Regions from separate parts of the Krasilnikovia sp. MM14-A1259 genome, predicted to be linked through region 2. Evidence: riboswitches for the same ligand, from Rfam matches in the RefSeq annotation. Region 2 holds a riboswitch; the other holds the start of a gene.
What was found. Region 2 has a riboswitch for cobalamin ahead of ACMCNK_RS08160 (VWA domain-containing protein). Riboswitches for the same ligand answer to the same signal wherever they lie in the genome.
Positions count from the first base shown of each region.

Region 1: linked by a shared signal. The riboswitch ahead of ACMCNK_RS08885 ((2Fe-2S) ferredoxin domain-containing protein) and the one ahead of ACMCNK_RS08160 (VWA domain-containing protein) in region 2 are both predicted to bind cobalamin.

Region 1 covers NZ_BAAGAJ010000002.1:2,051,497-2,055,969, reverse strand. Annotated here, with positions in the region: gene ACMCNK_RS08890 (hypothetical protein) at 354-713, opposite strand; cobalamin riboswitch at 867-1,043, shown strand; gene ACMCNK_RS08885 ((2Fe-2S) ferredoxin domain-containing protein) at 1,185-1,610, shown strand; gene ACMCNK_RS08880 (fasciclin domain-containing protein) at 1,832-2,302, shown strand; gene ACMCNK_RS08875 (hypothetical protein) at 2,439-3,122, shown strand; gene ACMCNK_RS08870 (methyl-accepting chemotaxis protein) at 3,307-4,473, opposite strand, start outside.
Region 2 covers NZ_BAAGAJ010000002.1:1,889,496-1,893,968, reverse strand. Annotated here, with positions in the region: gene ACMCNK_RS08180 (citrate synthase) at 1-407, shown strand, start outside; gene ACMCNK_RS08175 (ArsR/SmtB family transcription factor) at 522-833, shown strand; gene ACMCNK_RS08170 (SRPBCC family protein) at 833-1,360, shown strand; gene ACMCNK_RS08165 (gluconokinase) at 1,369-2,886, shown strand; cobalamin riboswitch at 2,961-3,083, shown strand; gene ACMCNK_RS08160 (VWA domain-containing protein) at 3,142-4,473, shown strand, end outside.

The DNA of each region.
Region 1 (4,473 bases), 160 kb from region 2:
GGCGCGGGTCCGACGCAGGCGTCGGGGAGGCATGCCGGCCGCAGCGTTCGGTGAATCCGGTCCGTGGCGGCGCAGCATGTCAGCGAGGACCCCTCTTCCGCCGGGTCCTCTCGAACCGTCCCACAGCGCCGGCGCACCGGCGACAGCCGCTTCCTGGACGGCAACGCGAGGGCTGGTCGAGCCGATCGTCGGGGTGTTCCGCGGCCGGTTCGCCCGGTCACCGCAGGTGCTGTAGGGCAACGTGTCCTCGGCGCTGGGCGGCGCCGCTGGGATGATCGCCGACGCCGCGCCGCGCCGGGCCATGCCGTGCGCACATGTGGCGACTGCGTGCCGACGCCGGAGCCGGTCCGGCGTCAGCAGTGGCAGGCGATACTCAGCCGCTGACCGTCACTGGTTCGCCCGTGTCGGCCCGCTGGGTGCGCGACCCGGCCAGGAGCCGCTCGGCCATCGGGGCGAAGACCAGGCCGATCGTGGCCCACCGGACCAAACTGGGCGCCGATCGAGTGCAGGCGGAGGTTGAACAGCAGGTCGGCGGGGAAACCGGGGAACACGATCCGGCCGGTGCCGTCGGTGAGCGGCGCCGGGGTTTCGGTGGTTTGGTGGTTGGGCTTGTTGGCGGCCAGGTCCCCGAACGACCGCAGGATCAGCATCACCACCGCGGTGGCCGCGATGAACACCATGTCGTTGCATTCCGGCTCGCCGTGCACCAGCACGTCCAGGCCGACTGTCTCCCGCAGTCGGAATACCACCACAGACCGACCGCACGGCGACCGATCTTGTATCTACCGCTGGGAAGTGATAGCCCAGCAAGGACAACATGTTGTGTCCGTTGGTGGGGGCTGTGCGGCCTGCCCCGGACCCGGTCGATACAGTTCCCCTGCCGCGGTGTTCGGGAAGCCGGTGCGATTCCGGCGTGGTCCTCGCCACTGTGACCAGGAAGTGGGCTCCTTCGCTGTCGCCACTGGACCGTCCGGTCTGGGAAGGCTGAAGAAACCCGCGATGATCTGGGAGCCAGGAGACCGGCCGCGGCGCCGAATGTCTACCCCCACGAGCGATGGGGAAAAGGAGTTCGCCGCCATGCCGCGTTCTGCCCTGCCACGACCCACCGACGGTCCCGGCACCTGCCCGCCCGCGCCGCGCCGGTCTGCCACACCCCGCGGGGTCGTCTCGGGCCCAGTGCGCCGATGACCAGCCCACACACCGTCGATGCGAAGCAGCCGGCGACGCACACCGTGGCCGGGCTGATCGCCTGCCGCGGCTGCTGCTGCGGAAACCCCGCCAAGCATCCCGGCCTCGACCACGACGGCGAACTCCGCGCCCTGCACCAGATCGCCGCGGACAACCCCGACACGGTCCGGCTGAGCACCAGCGACTGCCTCGGCCCCTGCGAATACGCCAACATCATCGTCGTTCGGCCCTCACCCGACGGACGCCGCGCAGGCGGCCGTCCCGTCTGGCTCGCGCGCCTCGACGCGCACGCCCTGCGTACCCTGCAAGCCTGGCTCAACGCGGGCGGACCGGGCCTGGCGGACATCCCCGAGTACCTGGCCCTGCACCGGATCCACCCCTCGCGTACCGGCACCACCAGCGAGGGCAACTCCATGCTCTAGGCAACCGACAAGGCCGCCTCCATGTCATGCGATGCGATCGGCGCTGGAAGGGTACGGTGCATCCCTTCCCGCAGGCGTCACGTGCGGTCACCGGATGGCGACTGGGCGAACCGCCCATCTCCGTACGAGAACGGGGCGATGATGAGGCGGTGAAGCCTGCCCTCCTCGCGGCGCTCCTGGGCGTCTCTCTGTCCAGCTGCACGTACGGGCAGGGTGGAGTCGTGACCGGGCAGCCGCTGCCATCAGGCTCGCAGCCTGCTGACGCCTGCGCCTCACCGAACGTGGCAGCCATGGCAGGCAAGCCGTTGACAGCTGCAGTAGCCGCAAATCCGGGCCTGTCCGGGATGTCGGACGGACTCGACCGGGCCGGGCTGCGCACGCTCGATGGCATGCCCGCGCTGACCCTGTTCGCGACGTCCGACCAGTTTCTCGCGGCTTTCCCGTTCCGGCGTATCCCGCTGTTGTGGGACCACCCGGAGCAACTAGCCACGATGCTCAAGCAGGCTGCCATTGCGGAACGCCTGGAGCCGGGCCAACTGCGCGGCGCGCATACGACCATGGCCGGCACCCAGGCCATCGTTACCACCGACTCCGGCGGCTTCCGCGTCAACGGCGTGAAGGTGGTGTGCCGGCAGCTCGACATCACCAACGCGGCGGTGTACATCGTCGACGAGTTGGTACCCCAGCGTTAGTCACGAGGCCGTCGCCGAGGTGAGCTGGTTATGGCCGTCGACCGCCATCGGTATGATCTTGATCATGGGACTTGAGGCATACCTGCAGTACGAGTGCACCTTTCGGCCAGGAGGAACACCCTCATGGATCACCGAGATGCAGCAACTCGTGCGCATGGGTGGTCTCATGGATCAACACGGCGTTCCCTCGCTGACGTTCAGGGTTCTCGGCCAGCAAGGGGTCGAGGACCGCACGGTCCACCGCGCTCAGACGGAGCAGGCCAGCGTTCAGATGCAGCATCTGTGGCAGTTGTGCCTGGCCTGTCCGGTGAGTAATCGGCAGGCCGCGCCAGGTTGTCACGCGAGGCTGGACTACCCGGTCGATGACTTGGCCTTGACAGTCCTGCGGGAGGCTCTGCTGGAGAACGCCGCGATGTTCACGCCGCCCGCCGACGGATTCGTCCGGACGCTGGTGCGGATGGGCTGGGACGGACGCCGGATGGAGCAGCTCGTCCGCCAGCTGGGAGCAGAACCGAGCCCGGTCGGGTCGGCGCCGGTCCCATTCGACCTCGATGGCAGAACGGTGAACGTCACGCCGTACATGGTTCTGGAACACCTGTGCTTCCGGGACCGACTCGATCCGTCCGAGACGCTCGTCGTCGGTACCTGGTACGGATGGTTCCACACGGCCCTGGGCAACCGGATAGCCGAGAGTCCCGACCCGAATGCTGCTGCCCGGGAGCTCTTCGGCAACTCAGCTTCGCTTGGTGGACTCGCCGCGCTCGGTCAACTAATCCGTCACGCCAACCAGCACGGTCTCGGACTACTCCTCGACGGCTGATCGGATGTGCATGCCGGCTGTCGTCCTGAGCGACAGGTCAACCTGTCGCTCAACACCCGGCTCCCGTTCTCGCCGACGAAATCACTCGCCAACTCCATCGAAAATCGGAATGTGCGCAGAGGCGCCAGAGGGTCACGCCCTTGTCCCAGTCCCGCTAGAGGAACCGTGCTCTGTATGAAGCTGGCTACACCTTGAATCGGCCGACCAGAGTCCGCAGTTCGCTGGCGAGGTCGGACAGTTCGTTCGCGGTCTGGTGGGATTCGCCGACGCCGAGGTAGGTGTCCTGGGCGGCCTTGGCCACTCCCGTGATGGTGTCGGTGATGTTGGCGGCGCCGACGGCGGCTTCGGCGACGTTGCGGCCGATTTCGCTGGTGGTGGCGGTCTGTTCCTCCACCGCCGAGGCGATGGTGTTCGAGTAGGCGTTGATCCGTTCGATGACATGCGTGATCTCACCGATCGCCGCGACCGCGGCGCCGGTGTCCGTCTGGATGACGTTGATCCGGTTGGAGATCTCGTCGGTGGCCTTGGCGGTCTCCTGAGCCAGGTCCTTGACCTCGGAGGCGACCACGGCGAAGCCTTTGCCGGCCTCGCCCGCGCGGGCGGCCTCGATGGTGGCGTTGAGCGCCAGCAGGTTGGTCTGCTCGGCGATCGAGGTGATCACCTTGACGATGTCGCCGATCTCGGCGGATGAGGTGCCGAGCTTGTCCATGGTGGTGTTGGCGGCCTGGGCGACCGCGACGGCGTCGTGGGCGATCCCGGCGGCGTCCGTGGCGCTGCCCGCGATCTCCCGGATCGAGGCGGTCATCTGTTCGACGGCGGCGGCGACGGTGTCGACGTTCGCCGAGACCTGCCCGGCCGCGGCCGACACCGTGTCGGCCTGCTCGCTGGTGTGCTCGGCGGTGCCGGCGATCTGGGTGCTGGCGGTGGCCATCCGCTGGGCGGATCCGGCCAGCGTCTGGCTGCTGCCGCTGATCTGCCCCACGGTGGCGCGCAGGGTGCCGCAGGCGCGGTGCAGTTCGGCGGTCATCTGCCCGACCTCGTCGCGGCTGTCCGCGTCGGCAGTGCGGGTCAGGTCGCCGTCGGCGATGGCGCGGATCACCTCCGACAGGGTGCGTACGCGGCGCGCCAGGCTGCGGGCCACCAGCAGCCCGAACCCGCCGGCGAGCAGCAGGCCCACGGCGAGCGCGGCGATGGTGATCGTACGGGCGGTGAGGTACCGCTGGTTGGCATTGGCGTCGTCGGCGGTGGCCTCGGCGTTCTCCGCGGCGATCAGCGCGTTCAACTGGGTCATGGTTTCCTGCACGGCAGGGACCAGCGCGGTGTCGCGGATCTGTTCCACATCCTGATGCCG
Region 2 (4,473 bases):
ACAAGGAAAAAGGCGTCAAGCTCATGGGCTTCGGCCACCGGGTCTACAAGAACTACGACCCGCGCGCCGCGATCGTGAAGAAGGCCGCCCGGGACGTGCTGTCCACGATGGAGAAGCCGGATCCGCTGCTGGACATCGCGTTCAAGCTCGAGGAGATCGCGCTCGCCGACGACTACTTCGTCTCGCGCAAGCTGTACCCGAACGTCGACTTCTACACCGGCCTGATCTACAAGGCCATGGGCTTCCCGACGAATCTCTTCACGGTGCTGTTCGCGCTGGGCCGCCTGCCGGGCTGGATCGCCCAGTGGCGGGAGATGAACGCGGACCCGACCACCAAGATCGGCCGTCCCCGTCAGCTCTACACCGGTTCGCCGGAGCGCGAGTTCGTCCCGATCAGCAAGCGCTGATCCCGCTCGCTCGTCCGCCCCGTCGGCTTCGGCCGGCGGGGCGGTGTGCGTTCGGCGTTCGGCGGCCGTTGCTTGCCTTGACGGTTATATAACGGGAGTGGAATAGTCGGGCTCGTGCCCGTGGACGCCATCGCCGTGCTGGCGGATCCGGCCCGCCGCCGCATCCTCGACCGGCTGCGCCACGCCGACCACAGCGTCGGCGCCCTGGTCGGCGCGCTCAAGATGAGCCAGCCCGCGGTCTCCAAGCACCTCCGGGTGCTGCGCGACGCCGGGTTCGTCACCTGCCGGGCGGCCGCGCAGCAGCGCATCTACCACCTGGAACCGGAGCGGTTCCAGGCCCTGGACGCCTGGCTGGCGCCGTACCGTGCGCTGTGGACCAACCACCTGGACGCGCTCGAACGCCATCTCGATCGCGAGGAGGAGTGATGCGTACGACCGACTTCGACGCGGGTCCGCCCGCCGACGCGACCGTCGTGCCCGACGGCGACACCTGGACGCTCGTGTTCATCCGTGACCTGAAGCACCCGCCCGACCGGGTGTGGCGCGCCCTGACCGACCCCGCCGAGATCGACCAGTGGGCGCCGTTCGCCGCCGCCCGCGACCTCGCCGAGCCCGGCGACACCACACTCACCATGATCGACGGGGACACCCGGGCGGACCAGCCCGCCACCGTGGTGCGCGCCGAGGCTCCGCGCGTGCTGGAGTACACGTGGGGCGCGGACCGGCTGCGCTGGGAACTCGACCCGGACGGCGCCGGCACCCGGCTCACCCTGCGGCACACCCTGGCCCAGCCGGAGATGGACGCCATGGTCGCCGCGGGCTGGCACCTGTGCATCGCCGTCCTCGCGCGGCTGCTCGACGGCACCCCGGTCGGCGTCATCCGCGGCCGCGACGCGCTCGCGTACGGCTGGGACGACCTGCGGGCCGCGTACGCGCAACGCCTGCGGCACTGACCGTACCCATGGATGTGGTCCTCGGCATCGACACCGGCACCACCGCCACCAAGGCCGTCACGGCCGGCCCCGGCGGCGAGGTGCGGGCCCGCGCCGGCGTCCACTATCCGCTGTCCGTACCCGCCCCGGGCCGTGCCGAACTGGACCCGGGTGCGCTCGGCGCCGCCGCCGTACGCGCCCTGACCGACGTGGCCCGCCAGGCCCGCGACCGCGGCGACCGGGTCGTCGCGGTCAGCCTCAGCGCGTTCCTGCACGGGCTCGTCGCAATGGACGCCGGCGGCCGTCCCCTCGGCCCGCTGATCACCTGGGCCGACGGCCGTGCCGCCGCGCAATGCGACGCGATCGCCGCGGCGGGACACGCCCGGGAGTTGCAGGCCCGCACCGGCACGCCGGTGCATCCGATGTCGCCGCTCGCCAAGCTGGCCTGGTGGCGCGACACGCAGCCGGCGACGCTGCACGACACCCCACGCTGGGGCGGCGCGAAGGAGACCGTCCTGGGCGTCCTCGCCGGCGGGCCCGCGCTCGTCGACCTCTCGATCGCCTCAGGCACCGGGCTCTACGACATCCACCGGCGCCGCTGGGACCCCACGGCACTCGAGATCGCCGGGGTGCGCGCCGGGCAACTGGCCGAGGTCGTAGCCACCACCCACCGGCTCACGCTGCGCCCCGACGTCGCGGCCGCCGCCGGGCTGCCACCGGCCACCCCGCTGATCGTCGGCGCCGCCGACGGGCCGCTGGCCAACCTCGGCGCGGGCGCCACCGCCCCCGGGGCCGCGGCGGTGTCGCTGGGCACCAGCGGCGCGATCCGTACGGCCGTGCGTGCGCCCGCGGTGGACCGGGCGGGCCGGCTGTTCTGCTACGCGCTCACCGAGGACCGCTGGGTCATCGGCGGCGCCGTCAACAACGCCGGATCGGTGGTGCGCTGGGCCGGGCAGGCGCTCACGGGCCGGCCCGGGGAGCAGATGCCCACCGACGCCGATCTTCGTGACGCTGCGCTGCTGGCGGAGGCGGGCGGCGTACCGGCGGGCAGCGACGGCCTGATCTGCCTGCCGTACCTGCTGGGGGAGCGGGCGCCGTGGTGGAGGTCCGGGCTGCGCGGGGCGTACCTGGGACTGCGCCGCGAGCACGGCCGCGGCCACCTCGTCCGCGCGGCGGTCGAAGGAGTCTGCCAGCAGCTCGCCCTGGTCCGGGACACCTGCACCGACGAGGGCGTCACGATCACCGAGGTACGGGCCACCGGCGGCGCCCTCGCCTCCCCGGTGTGGGCGAGCGTGCTCGCCGCCACCCTGGACCTGCCGGTCGCGGTCGCCGACACCGCCGGCGGCACCGCGCTCGGCGCCTGCCTGCTCGGCTGGTACGCCCTCGGCGCATTGCCCGACCTGGACCGGGCGGCCGAACTCGTCGGCACCGCAGAACCCACCCGGCCCGACCCGGACGCCGCCGCGCTCTACCGCCGCCGACGGCCCCTCGTCGAACGCGCCGCATTCGCCGTGACGGACCTGCTCTCCGAACTGGACCGGCCCTGAGGTGCGGCGTGGAGCGTCACGTCACGTTGACGCCGGGCGCCGTGGTAGGAAAGCATGGCCGACGAGCGGTAGCGGAGGAACCCGGTGCGAAACCGGGGCGGTCCCGCCACTGTGACCGGGGAGTGACCCGCGACGACGCCACGGCTGGAGACGGCCGGAAGGCCGCGGACAGCGCCGATCCGGGAGCCAGGAGACTCCGGCCGCTCGTACCTTGAGGATGCGCGGGCGTGGACACCCGCGGAAGGGAAATGCCGCGTGCTGCCTGCGTACCCGTTCTCCGCCGTCGTCGGCCTCGACGACCTGCGGCTCGCCCTGCTGCTCACCGCGGTGTCCCCGGCCGTGGGCGGCGTCCTGGTCCGCGGCGAGAAGGGCACCGCCAAGTCGACCGTGGTCCGCGCGCTGGCCGCGCTGCTGCCCGAGGTCGACGTCGTGCGCGGGTGCCGTTTCGCGTGCGACCCGGCCGGACCCGACCCCGACTGCCCGGACGGCCCGCACGAGGCGCAGGCCCCGCACGGGCACCGGCCCGCCACCCTGGTGGAGCTGCCCGTCGGCGCCACCGAGGACCGGGTCGTCGGGACGCTGGACATCCAGCGCGCCCTCGCCGACGGGGTCAAGGCGTACGAGCCGGGGCTGCTGGCCGCCGCCCACCGCGGCGCCCTGTACGTCGACGAGGTCAACCTGCTCCCGGACCACCTCGTGGACCTGCTGCTGGACGCGGCCGCGATGGGCCGGGCACACGTGGAACGCGACGGCGTGTCGGTCAAGCACGCGGCCCGCTTCCTGCTGGTCGGCACCATGAACCCCGAGGAGGGCGAACCCCGCCCCCAGCTCGTCGACCGGTTCGGGCTGGTGGTCACGGTCGCGGCGCCCCGCGACGCCGGGCAGCGCGCCGAGGTGGTGCGGCGGCGGCTCGCGTACGAGGCCGACCCGGGAGGGTTCGCGGCCCGGTTCGCGGACGCCGAGCGGGCACTCGCGGACCGCATCGCCGCGGCTCGCGCCGCGCTGCCCGGCGTGGTGCTACCCGACGCCGAACTGGACCGGATCGCCCGCGTGTGCCTCGCGTACGGCGTCGACGGCATGCGCGCCGACATCGTGGTGGCCCGGTGTGCGGTGGCTCTGGCCGCCTGGCACGGACGGGACCGGGTGACCGTGGCCGACGTCAAGGACGCGGCCCGGCTGGCCCTGCCGCACCGGCGCCGGCGCGACCCGCTCGACCCGCCCGGTACGGACGAGCAGCGGCTCGACGACGCCCTGTCCCAGGCCGGGGGTGATGACGAGCCACCCACCCCGCCCGACGGCGCCGGCCCGCCTCCGACAGGCGGCCCGCCTCCGACAGACGGTCCCCCTCCGACAGGCGGCCCGCCTCCGACAGACGGCCCGCCGCCCAAAGGCGGCCCGCCTCCGGGGGACGGCCCGAGGCCCGGGGACGCCTCGTCGTCCGTGCAATCGGGCGGCGGGGACCCCGCCCCTGCGGCCTCGCCCGAGGAGCCGCCCCCCGCGGCGCAGGACGCCGCGGCACGCCGCCCCGGTGCGTCCGGGACTGCGCAGGCCGGTGCGGCGTTCCGGCCGCGCACGCTGCGGATCGCC